DNA from 2 places in the Arthrobacter sp. StoSoilB19 genome. Region 2 is predicted to be linked to the other one. Evidence: riboswitches for the same ligand, from Rfam matches in the RefSeq annotation. Region 2 holds a riboswitch; the other holds the start of a gene.
The links. Region 2 has a riboswitch for cyclic di-AMP ahead of LDO86_RS03350 (hypothetical protein). Riboswitches for the same ligand answer to the same signal wherever they lie in the genome.
Positions count from the first base shown of each region.

Region 1: linked by a shared signal. The riboswitch ahead of LDO86_RS10880 (LysM domain-containing protein) and the one ahead of LDO86_RS03350 (hypothetical protein) in region 2 are both predicted to bind cyclic di-AMP.

Region 1 covers NZ_AP024650.1:2,376,176-2,383,514, forward strand. Annotated here, with positions in the region: gene LDO86_RS10855 (glucose 1-dehydrogenase) at 1-817, shown strand, start outside; gene LDO86_RS10860 (DUF1810 domain-containing protein) at 854-1,300, opposite strand; gene LDO86_RS10865 (DNA alkylation repair protein) at 1,326-1,856, opposite strand; gene LDO86_RS10870 (TraR/DksA C4-type zinc finger protein) at 1,853-2,212, opposite strand; gene LDO86_RS10875 (lytic transglycosylase domain-containing protein) at 2,234-3,616, opposite strand; cyclic di-AMP (ydaO/yuaA leader) riboswitch at 3,877-4,047, shown strand; gene LDO86_RS10880 (LysM domain-containing protein) at 4,051-4,884, shown strand; gene LDO86_RS10885 (protein adenylyltransferase SelO) at 5,011-6,474, opposite strand; gene LDO86_RS10890 (ribonuclease Z) at 6,458-7,339, opposite strand, start outside.
Region 2 covers NZ_AP024650.1:692,010-699,348, forward strand. Annotated here, with positions in the region: gene LDO86_RS03335 (phosphatase PAP2 family protein) at 1-276, shown strand, start outside; gene upp (uracil phosphoribosyltransferase) at 289-924, shown strand; gene LDO86_RS03345 (VOC family protein) at 986-1,411, shown strand; gene LDO86_RS03350 (hypothetical protein) at 1,499-2,212, opposite strand; cyclic di-AMP (ydaO/yuaA leader) riboswitch at 2,218-2,378, opposite strand; gene LDO86_RS03355 (glycosyltransferase family 39 protein) at 2,586-4,634, opposite strand; gene LDO86_RS03360 (glycosyltransferase family 39 protein) at 4,641-6,779, opposite strand; gene LDO86_RS03365 (bifunctional glycosyltransferase family 2/GtrA family protein) at 6,776-7,339, opposite strand, start outside.

The DNA of each region.
Region 1 (7,339 bases), 1.7 Mb from region 2:
GCCGGGGCTGGATGCAGAACTCGAACCCAAGGCCGACCTGGGCGAGGAGACCTACCGCGGCACCGGCCGGCTGGAAGGCCGCCGGGCCATCGTCACCGGCGCGGACTCCGGCATCGGGGCCGCGACGGCGATCGCCTTTGCAAGGGAAGGCGCCGACGTCGTGCTGTCCTACCTGCCGCAGGAAGAAGCGGACGCCTCGCGCATCGCCGGGATCATTGAAGCGGCCGGCCGCAAGGCCGTCAAGGTGCCCGCTGACCTCAAGGATTCGGCGGCATGCCGCGACCTGGTGGAAACGGCGGTGGCGGTCCTGGGCGGGGTGGATATCCTGGTCAACAATGCCGGGAAACAGGTGGCCCAAGAGGACCTGCAGGACATTTCCGACGAGCAGTTCGACTACACCCTGAAGACCAATGTCTATGCGATGTTCTGGGTGACCAAGGCCGCCGTGCCGCATATGCCTGCGGGTTCGACCATCATCAACACCACGTCCATCCAGGCCTACAACCCGTCCCCCACCCTGGTGGACTATGCCACCACCAAGGCGGGCATCAACAACTTCACCAAGGGCCTGGCCCAGCAGCTCGCGCCCAAGGGCATCCGGGTGAACGCTGTGGCCCCCGGCCCCATCTGGACGCCCCTGCAGGTCAGCAGCGGCCAGCCCAAGGAGCAGCTGCCGGAGTTCGGCCAGTCCACGCCCCTGGGCCGTGCCGGCCAGCCCGCCGAACTGGCCCCCGCCTACGTCTTCCTGGCGTCGCCGGAGTCCAGCTACGTCGTGGGCGAAACGCTGAACGTCAACGGCGGCAGCCCCACGCCCTAGCAGCCAGCCGCGCTCCGGCTGCCCCGGTCCGTGTGGTCAGCCGGCTGCGTCCTGCGCCGCCAGGAGCTCGTCGGTGGCAGGGTCCGGCTCGCCGTTGAAGAACTGGGCCAGGACAGTCTTGAACACTGTTTCTCCGGGTGCTGCCCGGAGGAACAGTGTCATGGAGGATCGGAGTTTCCTGGCGTCGATGCCACCGAAGATGTCCTCGGCCGGCTGGTCGGCATGGTTGGCCAGGACCGTGGCACACTCGAGAAGCCGCGGGCCCAGGACTTCGTGGTCCAGGTAGGCCCGGGCTTCAGCCAGTGAAGAGATGGCGTATTTACGTGACATGGCGCTCTGCCCCAGCCCGGCAATCTGCGGGAAGATGAACCACATCCAGTGCCCGGACTTCCGGCCGACCTGCAGCTCCCCCAACGCCTGGTCATAGGTTCCGCCGGTGTTTTGGGCGGCAACAAATCGCCCAAGATCAAACGGCTCATTCATGTGGATCTCCTTCATTCGTCCGCTTTTAGAAAGTCAGTTCCTTCATGAGGGCAGCGGCCGCCGCCTGAAGATGGGGGTCCGGGTCCCCGCTCCACCGTTCCACCACACCGCGGGCCCGCTGCCGTTCACGCTCCCCCAGCCCTGCCAGCAGCGGCATCAGGACATCGGAGAGCAGGGGCGCGGTCAGATCCGCTGCGTGGGCGGAGCGGAGGAAGCCTTCCAGCCGGGTCAGGTCCGAATGCTGCAGGAGCCGCACCCGTGACTGCAGCAGCACCACGGCGGCAAGGCGGCGCTCGAAAACCGGGCGGGAGCCGGGCCCCGGCTGTCCCCAGAGGGCAGAGGCCAGCATCACGGTTGCGTCGTGGTCCAGGTCCGTGAATTTGCGCAGGGCGTCGCGCACGGTTCCACGGACGGCGCCCACGGAGGAACCATACGAGGCCAGCACACCGCCCGGGCGGTGTGCGACGTCGTCCGCGCGGTACCAGGCGCCCTCATTCTGGAGGGTACGGTCAACAAATTCCGCCGCAGCGGACACCACGTCCGCTGTGCCGGTCACCGCGCGCGCCCCGCGGAGGCGTGGTGGATGCAGAACGGGGTCCAGGGCCGGGCTTCCAGCCTGCCCTCGGCGATGGGTTCCCCGCACACCGCACAGATGCCATAGGTCCCCGCGGCCAGCCGGGCCAGGGCAGCTTCAATCTGGTCCAGCCCCGCCGAGCTTTGTTTCAGCAGCGCCGATGCCTGTGACAGCTCGAAGGCGATCGTGGCGCCCTCCGGATCGTGTTCGTCGTCGACGTTGGAGTCCTGGCGGGCCGAATTCGCAGCGTCGATGTCCGCCCGCAGCGCCGGCAGCAGCGCCATCCGCCGCGTCCGCTCCTCTTCGAGCAGTGCACGGAACCGTTCGAAATCTGGCATGGGGAAAGCCTAGCGCGTCAGTCAGTACCAGTTCAGGGATACGGAATGGTTCCATGCCCCGCACGGCGACCCGTAGCGGTCACGGATGTAGCCCAGGCCCCATTCGATCTGCGTCCGGTAGCTGGTCAGCCAGTCGCTCCCGGCGCTGGCATACTTGCCGGGCGGCAGTGCCTGGGCAATTCCGTAGGCCCCGGACCACGCGTTGGTGGCGGTGGTCAGCCAGTTGGATTCCTTGGTCCACAACTGGGCCAGGCACAGGAACTGGTCCTGGCCCCAGCCGAAAGCGGCAAGGCGTCCGGACGCGTAGCTTTTCGCCCCTGCCGGATCGTTGACCGCTCCACCGGGAATGGAAGGCACGACGACGGCGGGCGGGCTGGGCAGGGCCGGCTCGGCTGGCGGCGCCTCCGGAACGGAAGGGACAGGGTTGGCCGGCGGAGGGTTGGCCGGCGGAGGGTTGGCCGGGACAGGATTGGCAGGGGCTGGATTCACCGGGACAGGATTGCCGCCCACGGCGGCTGGGGCGGCTGGTGCGGGCGGCCTGGGCTGCTGGGCGGCCGCCGCGGCGGCCCTGGCGGCCGCTTCGGCCTGGCGGCGGGCCTGCTCCTCCGCTGCGGCGCGCTTGGCCGCCTGGGCCGCCTCGTAGGCAGCCAGCGCAGCCTGGCCTTGGCGGTACTCCCCCTCAAGCGCCGCCGTCGTCCCTTTCAGGGTGGCAAGCTGGGCCGTTAGCTCGCCGCCGTGCCGCTGCTCCTCGGCCACCTGCCGTGCCAGTGCGTCCCTGGCGGAACTGGCTGCCCCGGCTTTTGCCTTTGCCTCCCCGGACAGGCGCTCCCGTTCGCTCCTGGCAACCTTTTCCTGTTCCACCAGGGCAGCGGATACCTTTCCGGCCGCCGCCGCCTTGACCACCAACGCGGCCGTCTTGTCCCCCACGAGCTTGACGAGGTTGAGGCCCTGGACGCTGTTGGTCCCCAGGGCGTCCAGCGCCACGAAGAACCCGGCGTTGGTCCCGCCTGTCTTGTACGACTGCACGGCCAGGGCGCCGAGGTCCTTCCGGTACCGGGCCACTTCGTCGTTTGCGCGGGCGGCCCGTGCGGACAGGGTTTCCAGGCGTGATGTGGCGGACTGGAGCTCTGCATCCGCGGCAGCGTATTCGGCGGCCGACCGTACGGCTGCGTCCCCGGCTGCCTCCGACTGCGCCTGCAGGCCGGTCAAGAGCCCGTCGATGGTGGCAATTTCTGCAGCTTTTGCCGCTTCGGACGACTGCGCCTGCTGCACATCCGACCAGGAGGGATATCCGCCGGGCGGCGGCTCCTCCGCTGCGGCCGGCAGCACGGTGGCGGCGGCCAGGGCGATGGCCAGCACGCCACCGAGGAGCGGGATCCCTCGGCTGGTCACGAACAGGGGCATAGTCCCGAAGCTTACCGTCCGGCGCGGCCCCCGAGGGCGCGTCCGTGGCCACATTGTTACCGTTTGCAGCGATAAAGACCCTGCCTGCATCGGTCGAGGTCACCGCCCGAAATGCGAAGTACATCAAGACGTTTGCGCAATTGAGAGGGGAGCCTCGTATGTTATCCAAATGTGACAATCGGGGGCAGCGCGGGTTATGGTCGTTTGGTGTCCCTCTCAGACGGGACATTCCCGTCAGCATGCCGAGCCCTGCCGCTGATCATGGGATTCAACCGCTTTCCGTTTGGCAGGGACGGGGGAACCAAGTTTCTACGGCCACATGTGGCCTTGGGGTTAAGTCGTTAGCGCCTCCGCCCGCGGAGCCAGCTACCGGCCGGGTATCTCCAGCCCGAACCCGACAGCTCACCCCGCAGGCATGGGAGAGGCGATCAACTGTGTCAAAAATTTCCACCACTGCCCGTCACCGCGCGACTCCGGCCCGCTCCATTGTGCTCGAGGGCCTCGCCGTAACCGCCAAGTCCCAGGCCCGTTCGCTGGGCCGTCCGGCGCTTGCCGTTGCTGCAGCGTCCGGTATTGCCTTTGGCGTCGGAGCCCCGGCCCATGCAGGTGTCACCGGCCCGGACACCACTGAGAACACCAGCGTCCAGGCATACTCCGCACCTGCCCCGGCAGCAGCACCCGTCGCAGCAGCAGGAACCGTCCACACGGTGGTGTCCGGCGACACCATCGGGGCCATCGCGGCCGCCCATGGCGTCAGCCTCAACGACGTCCTGGCCGCCAACGGACTGGGACTGTCCTCCATCATCTACCCCGGTGACCAGATCCAGATCCCCGGCGCTGGCCACACCGCAGCCCCGGCGCCGGCAGCAGCTCCCGTCCAGACGGCAGCCGCAACCGCACCGGCAAACACCGGCATGAACATGTCCTACGCCTCAGCCGCCCCGGCGGCGTCCACCGGCACCGGGACCGGCGCTGCCATCCTGGCATCCGCTTACAGCCAGGTCGGCGTGAACCAGGACTGCACCGCAATGGTTGAGAAGGCCCTGCGCTCCGTCGGCAAGTCCGTCGGCGACCTGGCCCCCACGCAGTTCTTCCAGTACGGAACCGTTGTCGGCGCTCCCGCCCCCGGCGACCTGATCATCACCTCCGGCCACGTGGGCGTGTACGCCGGCAACGGCCAGGTTGTGAGCGGCGGCGTCAACGGCTACAGCACCGAGGTCCACTCCATCAGCTGGCTCGGCGGCTACTCCGCAGTCCGCGTAGCCTAGCCTTCGCAACGCTTTGGCAGCAGCAGGCTGGTACTAAACAGCAAAGCTGTTCTTAGACAGGAGGGCGGCAGCCGGGTATTCCCGGCTGCCGCCCTCCTGTCATTTCCGCACCGTACCGCTGAACAGTCACGTCCCGCAGAAGGTCATGTACGTGCCGAAATCCTCAGGGGCACCTTCGGCGTAGCGTTCCAGGCCCGGCCGCTCGGCGAAGGGGCTGCCGACGGCCTCGAGCAACTGCTGCAGGGGAGCCAGGTTTCCGTCAGTGGCGGCGGACAGCGCCTCTTCCACGAGGTGGTTCCGCGGAATATAGGCAGGGTTCACGCTGTCCATCAGTTCCGCGTCGGGCCCCAGGGCCTGCCACCGCTCCGCCCAGGCGTCGAACGCTTCAAGGTCCAGGACCATGCCGCGCACGGGACGGAGGTCCCCCCGCGCGGCCTTGCCCAGGTTCCGGAAGAACAAGGTGTAGTCCACCGGCCCGTCCTTCAGGATGGCAATGGCACCGTCCACCAGGGCGGAGGCGGCGTCGCTGTCCGCATCCCCCGACAGGCCCAGCTTGGCCTTCATGCCGCCGGACCACGCCTGGCTGTACTGTCCGCGGAATCCGCCAAGTACCTCCACCGCGGGGGCAACCGCCTTTTCCTGGTCCCCGTCGATCAGCGGCAGCATTGCCTCCGCCAGCCGTGCAAGGTTCCATTCGGCCAGCACCGGCTGGTTGGCGTAGGCGTAGCGTCCGCTGACGTCGATGGAACTGTAGACAGCGGCGGGATTGAACACATCCATGAACGCGCACGGGCCGTAGTCGATGGTTTCCCCTGAGATGGTCATATTGTCCGTATTCATGACCCCGTGCACGAACCCCACCAGCATCCACCGGGCCACCAGGTCCGCCTGGGCGGAGACCACCGAGGCGAACAACTCCAGGTAGGGGTTTGGGGCGCCGGCAGCGTGCGGGTAGTGCCTGCCGATGGCGAAATCCGCCAGCCGCTTCAGCAGCTCGAAGTTTTCCGTGGCCCGCGCGTACTGGAAGCTGCCGACGCGCAGGTGGCTGCCGGCAACCCGCGCCAGGACCGCACCGGGCAGCATGCCGTCACGCCTGACCTGCCGGCCAGTTGCCACGACCGCGAGCGAGCGGGTGGTGGGAATGTGCAGGGCATGCATGGCTTCACTTACCACGTACTCACGGAGCATGGGCCCGACGACGGCACGTCCGTCCCCGGCGCGGGCAAACGGCGTGCGCCCCGAGCCTTTGAGATGGAGGTCCAGGAGGCGGCCGCCTTTGTCCGTGACCTCACCAAGCAGCAGGGCGCGTCCGTCGCCAAGCAGCGGAGAGTAGCCGCCGAACTGGTGGCCCGCGTAGGCCTGCGCCACCGGGGTGGCGCCCGCCGGAACGTGGTTGCCCACCAGGAGCCGCACCCCTTCGGGACTGCGAAGGTACCCTGGGTCCAGGCCCAGGTCGCGTGCGAGCCTGTCGTTCAGGACCAGGAGCTCGGGGCTGGGGGCTTCCTCGGCCTGCCAGGGAACGGCGAGTTCCGACAGTTCCCGGGCGAAACGGCCGTCAAAAGTGACCGTGGATTCAGCTGCTGCCGTCATGGCTTAACCCTATCGCCGTAGTTCCGCCCGCTGCTTCCCGTGCCGGTTGCCGGCGGCGGGGAACGGCAATGTGCTGCAGGTCCTCAGCGGCAATGACCGTGGTTCCCGGAGCCTGCGCCCGTGCCTGCTCCGCGAGGTGCGGGACGCCGTCGCCATAGCGTGCGGAGAAGTGGGTGAGCACCAGCATCCGGGACTTCCCGGACGCCGCAAGTTCCCCTGCCTGCCCGGCGGTCAGGTGCAGGTATTGCCGGGCCAGGCCGACGTCGTCGTCACTGAACGTGGACTCGGCCACCAGCAGGTCCGTGCCTGCTGCCAGTTCTTCGGCACCGTGGCACGGTGCGGTATCCATGATGAAAGCGAAGCGCTGGCCCGGCCTGGGAATACTGACCTCTTCCAGCCTGGCCGCTCCGAGGACCCCTTCGCGCTGCAGCAGGCCCACGTCGGGCCCTTCGATGCCCGCCGCCCGCAGCCTCTCCGGCAGGAACGTGCGGCCATCTGGCTCGGTGAGCAGGTAGCCGTATGTCTCGATGCGGTGATTGAGGGGCCGGACCTCAAGCCTGTCCGCCACGGCACCGGCGCCGCCATGTGGATGGAGCCTCACGTCAAGCCCGGGCGGGCTGAGACCCACCAGGGCCCTGACCACCTGGTCACCGGACGCCGGATAATGCAGGTGGACCGGGTGCGCCACGCCGTCCAAAACCATCCCGGAGAGCACCCCGGGAAGGCCGAAGCAATGGTCCCCGTGCACGTGCGTAAGGCAGATCCTGGTGATGGCGCCCGCCGCCACTCCCGCATGGATCATCTGGCGCTGGGTACCCTCGCCGGGATCGAAAAGCAGCCCTTCGCCGTCCCAGCGCAGGAAGTA
Region 2 (7,339 bases):
ACCGCCATCACCGCCGGCTCGATCTTCATCATCGCCATGGGCCTGAGCCGGGTCTTCCTGGGCCACCACTGGCTCACGGACGTTATGGCCGGCTGGATCCTGGGCCTGGCCTGGGTGGCAATCGTTATCCTGGCCCACCGGCTGTTCCACCTGGTCCGAAGGCGCGAGCACGCAGGGGCAGCGCCGTCGTTCGACCGTCCCATCGTCCGGGACGTGGTGGCCGAGGAACTGCACGACGGCGAACACTCCGGACGCGGGAAGGGCAGCGCCGAGTGATAGTTTTGGGGGATGCGCACTCTCGTTGTTGACCACCCCCTGGTCGCCCACAAGCTCACTGTCCTGAGGGACAAGAACACGCCGTCGCCGGTCTTCCGCCAGCTGACGGAAGAGCTGGTGACCCTGCTGGCCTACGAAGCCACTCGGGAGGTCCGCACCGAGCCCGTCACCATCGAGACGCCCGTCAGCACCACCGTCGGCACCGCCTTCACCAAGCCCACCCCGCTGGTGGTTCCCATCCTGCGCGCCGGCCTGGGAATGCTGGAAGGCATGACCAAGCTGGTTCCCACCGCTGAAGTGGGTTTCCTGGGCATGGCCCGGGACGAGGAGACACTGGACATCATCACCTACGCGGAGCGCCTGCCGGAGGACCTCACCGGCCGCCAGGTTTTCGTCCTGGACCCCATGCTGGCCACGGGCGGAACCCTGCGCGAAGCCATCAAGTTCCTGTTCAAGCGCGGCGCTTCCGACGTCACCTGCATCTGCCTGCTGGCCGCCCCCGAGGGCCTGGCGCGGCTGGAGGAGGAACTGTCAGGGGCCAACGTGCACATCGTCCTGGCCTCCATCGACGAGAAGCTCAACGAGAAGTCCTACATTGTCCCCGGGCTGGGCGACGCCGGCGACCGCCTCTACGGCATCGCCGGGTAGCACTTCAACCCTGTTTGAACGGGCTCTTTCCCAACGGGTGTCCCGCCGCTAGCCTGTGCGGATGGACTGGAAACTCGAGCTTGTCTTTGTCCCCGTATCCGACGTTGACCGTGCCAAGGACTTCTACGTCAACAAAGTGGGCTTTAACGCCGACTACGACGAGCGGCCGTCGGACTCCATCCGCTTTGTGCAGTTGACGCCGCCGGGCTCGGCCTGCTCCATCTGCATCGGCGAAGGACTCGTCGACGCCCCGCCCGGCACGGGCTCCAACCTGCAGATGGTGGTCGACGACATCAATGCGGCGCATGACCAGCTCAAGAGCAACGGCGTGGATGTCAGCGATGTGGACGTCCAGGACTGGGGCCACTTTGTGTACTTCGCCGATCCGGACGGAAACAAGTGGGCTGTCCAGTACATCCCGTGGCGGAACGCCGGGCCGGGCGCTGGCGGGAACACCGGACAGGACGCCGGACCGGGCGCTGGTTAACCAAAGCGGCGGGCCGCATCATGATGATGCGGGCCGCCGCTTTGGTGCAGTTCCCCCGGCATCGCTGCCGCCGGGGGGGAGTAGTGCCTAGTACCAGTTGTGGGCCAGGTGGAAGTTCAGGGCACCACAGGGCGACTGGTAGCTCTTCTTGATGTAGTCCAGGCCCCAATTGATCTGCGTGCGGTAGTTGGTGAGGTAGTCCGCGCCGGCGCTTGCCATCTTCTCAGCGGGCAGGGACTGGACGATGCCGTATGCCCCGCTGCTGGAATTGGTGGCCGTGGTGGTCCAGTCGGACTCCTTGGTCCACAGCGTCTGCAGGCACTGCATCTGGTCCGGTCCCCAGCCAAACGCCCCCAGCTGGCTGGCGGCGTACGCTTGGGCGCCTGCAGGATCGTTAACCGCGACGGCGCGAGCCGGCTCAGGTGCGGGGGCGGGCTCAGGCGCCGGGGCCGGGGCAGGCGCTGCGGGTGCTGCCGGTGCCGCTGCGGGGGCCGGTTCCGCTGCCTGCGGTGCCACGCTGATGGCAGCGGGCGCGGGGCTTGCTGCCGGGTTGGAGCGGATCTCGCTCTTCTCGATGCTCATTTGAGCGTCGGACGCCGACGTGGAAGGGTTGGACGCGGTGGATGACACCGGAGTCATGCTGCTGGTGGCCTGTCCTGCCGCGCCTACCCCCACCAGCACCGCGCACGATGCTGCAAGGACGGCGGCGCGCTGGCCCAGGGTGGTCTTCTTGGCCTGCTGCGCGGCCCTGTGTTTAGCCTTGGCCTGCAGCAGGCGTGCTTCTGCCGTGTTTTTGGACATGATTGATCGCCTCTCACACCTGCGGAGTTAGCTGTCGGGTTCGGATGAGGGCATCCGGCCGTACGGAAAGATCACGTACTGGCTTAACCCCAAGGGCATTCAATGCCCGGGACGGTGGGTCCCCCGCCTCTGCCGTAGCTCAATCGGAATCCGGGGAAGCGGCAGAGCTTGGCGTCGACCCGGGATATGCGGCCCGAACGGGGGCCGCACCCAATCGACGCTACAGGAAGTGCACGCGAAAGTCACATTTAGGTAACGGAAGTCACGATCCTCAGCGCGTTGATTTGCCGGATTCCCCGTTCGTAACCTCGGTCCCATTGGGGTATGGCCGCCCCATTTCATGAGCGCAGCGCGCCGACCGTTACAGTTCCCGTTACCCAGCCAACAGGTAGACGGTGGTGCCGCCAATGCTCTGCGCCGTGAAGTTGTTCGCCACCCACTGGGCGATCTGGGCGGCAGCGTCCGAACCGGTACTGGCCCGGATGGTTCCGCCTGTGATGAAGTAGTGGATCTTTCCCTGGGACACCAGATCCTGGAACTCCGCCAAGGTAGGGGCGGGATCTGTGCCGTTGAACCCACCCACCGCCATGACCGGCAGTTCCGTTGCCAACTGGTAACCGGCAGCGTTGTTCGACCCCACCACTGCCGCTGCCCAGGTGTAGCCCGAGGCGCCATTCCTGAGTGCTGCCACGAGTTCCGCGGACGGCGTGGGGGCGCCCAAGAGGCCTCCCACGGCCCCGCCTCCGCGACCACCGGCAGCAGCGGTTCCGCCGGGAAGTGTTCCCCCGGGCGCGCCCTGCTGGCGGGCCGTGTTTCCCTGGGTTGTTGGCTGCCTGGTGCTGCCTGTCCCGCTCCGGCCAGGGCCCGTCCCGCGAGGGGCGAAGCCCGACGAGGGCCCGGCACTGACGATCGCCCCGCTGTGCGTTGTCGACGCCGTGGAAAGGGAGTACGCCAGCGGCCCGGTGAGCGACGCCGCAATGGCGAGCGCCGCCGTCGTCCGCTGCACGGCACGCCAGCGCAGGAACCTGCCGAACGCCACGCCCGCTGCGGCCGCCAAGCCTCCGGAAAGGACCAGCCAACGCAGCCACGCGCCGTAGGCGGACGTGGTGCCCAGCAGCTGGAAGGCCATCAGGGCGGCCGCGGCCACCGCTGCGGCCAGCAGGAGTGCGGCGGGTGGCTGCTGCCGGTGCTGCCACAGGAGGACCGTGCCCAGCCCCGCAAGCCCGGCGATCCCCGGCGCCAGCGCCACGGCGTAGTAAGGGTGGATGATGCCGGCCATGAAGCTGAAGACCAGGCCCGTCACCAGCACCCACGAGCCCCAGATGATGACGGCGGCGCGCACCGCATCGGTCCGCGGGGCCCGCCGGCCCAACCACAGCAGGCCCGCCGCAAGGATCAGGGCGGACGGCAGCAGCCACGCGATCTGGCCGCCGAACTCGCTGTTGAACATCCGGAGCAGCCCGGGATCTCCCCAGCCGTTGCCGCCGCCCACACTGCCGGTCTCGTCGCCCGTCAGCCGGCCCAGCCCGTTGTAACCCAGCGTGAGCTCCAGGATGGAGTTGTTTTGCGATCCGCCGATGTAGGGACGCAGGCCGGCCGGCGTCAGCTCCACCGCCAGGAGCCACCACCCGGCGGAGGCCACCATGGCCGCTCCCGCCGCGGCCAGCCGGAGCAGGCGCCGCGGGAGACTGTGCGGGCCTGCCAGCGCGTAGGCGATTGCGAATCCCGGAACCACCAGCAGGACCTGCAGCTGCTTGGCCAGGAAGCCGAAGCCCAGGAACACTCCGGCAAGCAGGAGCCAGCGCAACCGGTCCTCCTGGACTGCACGGAGGACCGCGTAGGCGGCTGCCGTCATGAGCAGCACCAGCAGGGCGTCCGGGTTGTTGAAGCGGAACATCAGCGTGGCAACGGGGGTGAGGGCCAGGACGGCCGCGGCGATCAGTCCTGCGCGGTGCGCCAGGCGTGGATCGGCCGTGGCAGGCGACGCGGCCCGCCGTACGGCCAGGTAAAGCAGCCAGGCGGTGCCGACGCCCATCAGTGCCTGGGGGACCAGGATGCTCCAGGAACTGAGGCCGAAGATCCGGACGGACAACCCCATGATCCACAGCGACGCCGGCGGCTTGTCCACCGTGATGGCGTTGGCCGCGTCGGAAGAGCCGAAAAACCAGGCCGTCCAGTCCTGCGATCCGGCCTGGGCCGCGGCGGAATAGAACGCGTTGGCCCAGCCGGATGCTCCAAGGTTCCACAAGTACAGCACGGCGGTCCCGGCCAGCACCGCTGCCAGTTCCAGCCCCCGCCGGAGCGCCCGCGGGTCCGGCCGGTAGCAGGCCGGGACAGGATGATGCGCGGCGGCAGGAGCGCCGGCAGGGTGTCCGGTGTGGACCGACGCAGTGTGGACGGACGCTGGGTAGTGGCTGGCCATGGAGTCCTACTTGGTGAGTTGGTACACGGTGGAGTTGCCTACGGTCTGGGCCTGGAAGTTGGCCTGGACCCAGGCGGCCACCTCGGAATTGCCGCGACCACCCATGCCGCCGCCACCCATGCCACCGCCTTGGATGAAGTAGCCGATCTCGCCCTTGGCCACCATGTCCTGGAACTCGGCGAGCGTGGGGTAGGGGTCACCGCCGTTCCAACCGCCCAGGGCAATGACGTTGGTGTTCGTGGCGAGTTCCAGGCTGGCTGCCTGGCTGGCGCCGGAGACGATCGCGGACCACTTCGTGGTGGTGGCCTTCAGGAGTGCCGCCACCGCCGCATCTGCGGATCCTTCGCCCGGGCCGCCGGCGCCCCCGGCACCCCCGGCACCTCCGGGGCCGGCTGCGCCGTCGAGGCCGCCGAAGGGATCGAGTCCACCCGCACCGTTGGCAGCGTCAGTGGCGGCCTCCCTGCCGTCAGCCCGTGCGCCGCCGAATCCAGCGGCACGGTTGCCGAAGCCACCCGCGGACGAACCCGCCGGGCCCGACGTCGGAATGGAACCGGAGTGGGCGGAAGCAGCGGTGGCGAGGGTCCACCCCGCTGTCCCAAGACCGCCGGCCAGGAGGGATACGACGACGACGGCGGCCGCACCGGCCCGGCGGAACCGTCCGGAGGCGCCCAGTTTCGAGGTGCCCGGTTTCGAGGTGCCCAGTGCGTCGAGGCGGAGGAGGATTGCGGCGGCGGCGAGGACGCCGAGCACGATGATGGCGACCCGCAGCCAGGGGAGCCACGACGTGTCGCGGCCCAGCAGGACTGCCGACCACACAGAGGTGCCGAGGACGGTCACGGCGAGGACGATCCGGGCCGGCCAGTAGCTGCGGCCACGCCAGAGCTCCACTGCGCCTATGCCCACCAGCGCTGCGATCGCCGGCGCCAGTGCCACCGAGTAGTAGGGATGGACAATGCCGCTCATGAAGCTGAAGACACCTCCGGTGACCACGAGCCAGCCGCCCCACAGGATCAGGGCCGCGCGGCCCGGGGAGGTGCGTACTTCCCGGCGCGTGAACCAGAGGCCTGCCACCAGCAGGACCAGGGCGGCGGGCAGAAGCCACGAGACCTCACCGCCAAAGCTGGTCCCGAACATCCGCAGCAGCCCGGCCGCCCCGCCGAATCCGGCGTTGCCGCCGCCGAAGCCGCCTGCGGGACCGCCGGCAGCACCCCCGGCCCCGCCGGGCATGCCCTCGCCGGAACCGGTGAGACGGGCCAGCCCGTTGTACCCGAACGTCAGTTCAAGGAAGCTGTTGGTGCTGGACCCTGCCATGTACGGCCGCTCCGAGGCCGGCGTCAGCTGGAACAGGGCGATGTAGCTGCCGGCAACCACGACGATTCCGCCCAGCGCGCCAAGCAGATGCACCAGCCGGCGCCCCACCGGCGTGGGTGCGGCCCACAGATAGGCCAGTCCCAGAGCGGGAACAATCAGGAAGCCCTGCAGCATCTTGGTCAGGAAGGCCAGGCCAACCACGGCACCGGCGGCCACCAGCCACTTCCAACCCGCCCTCTCAATGGCGCGGGTGGTGAAGTAGGCGGCGAGCACCAGGCACAGGGTGAGCATGGCGTCCGGGTTGTTGAACTTGAACATGAGCGCAGCCACCGGCGTCAGCGCCAGGGCAGCGCCGGCCAGCAGGCCTGCGGCAGGTCCCGAGACGCGTTTGACGGCCAAGTAGAGGAACCCGACGGCGGCCACCCCCATGAGTGCTTCCGGCACCAGCATGCTCAGTGGTGAAAAACCGAAGATGCGCCCTGCGAGGGCGGGGATCCAGAGTGCTGCCGGCGGCTTGTCCACCGTGATGGCGTTCCCTGCGTCCAGCGAGCCGAAAAGGAACGCCGTCCAGTCCTTGGCGCCGGCCTGGATGGCGGCTGCATAGAAGGAGTTTCCGTAGCCGGTTGCTGCCAGGTTCCACAGATACAGGACCGCCGTGGCTGCCAGGAGCCCCACGGCGGAAGGCCTCACCCAGCGGGGCTGCGCACCGAAGGCGTAGCGGGTCCAGCGGGGTGCGGTATCGGCCGCCCCGGGGGAGGAGGCAGCGTGGCCGGATGGCGACGGCTGCCGGCCGGCGGGTGAGCCGGCGTCCGCCGGCGAAATGGTGGAGGTCATGATGCTGCCGTTTCTGTCGAAGTGGGGGCGTCTTTGGTGGTCCGGTTGCCGTGGTTGCCGCGGAACACCCAGAGCCGGAACAGCAGGAACCGGACCGCCGTGGCTGCCAGGTTCGCCGCCACAACGGTGAGGACTTCCACCCACCGGTCAGGCGTCGTCGTCCGGTGTACAAAGGCGAGTGCTCCGGAGGTGAGCAGCAGGCCGATGCCGAACACGATCAGCCCTTCGAAGTGGTGCCGGACCGGGTTGCCGCCCTGGATGCCGAACGTGAAGCGCCTGTTGGCGCCAGTGTTGGCCACGGCGGTGATCAGCAGTGCAAGGAAGTTGGCCAACTGCGGGTCCATGAATCCCCGGCAGAACACGAAGATCAGGAGGTACGCCAGGGTTGAGGCGGCGCCAATCGCGGCGAACCGGACCAGCTGGCCGAAAAGGCTGCTGCCGCGTGTCTGCTCACCGGACCGCGAGGACGCCGGGATCGGACCCCGTGCCAGGGCTGCGCGCAGTTCCGGGACCGGGATGCGACCGTAGACCAAGTCGCGGGTGAGCCGGGCCATTCCCCT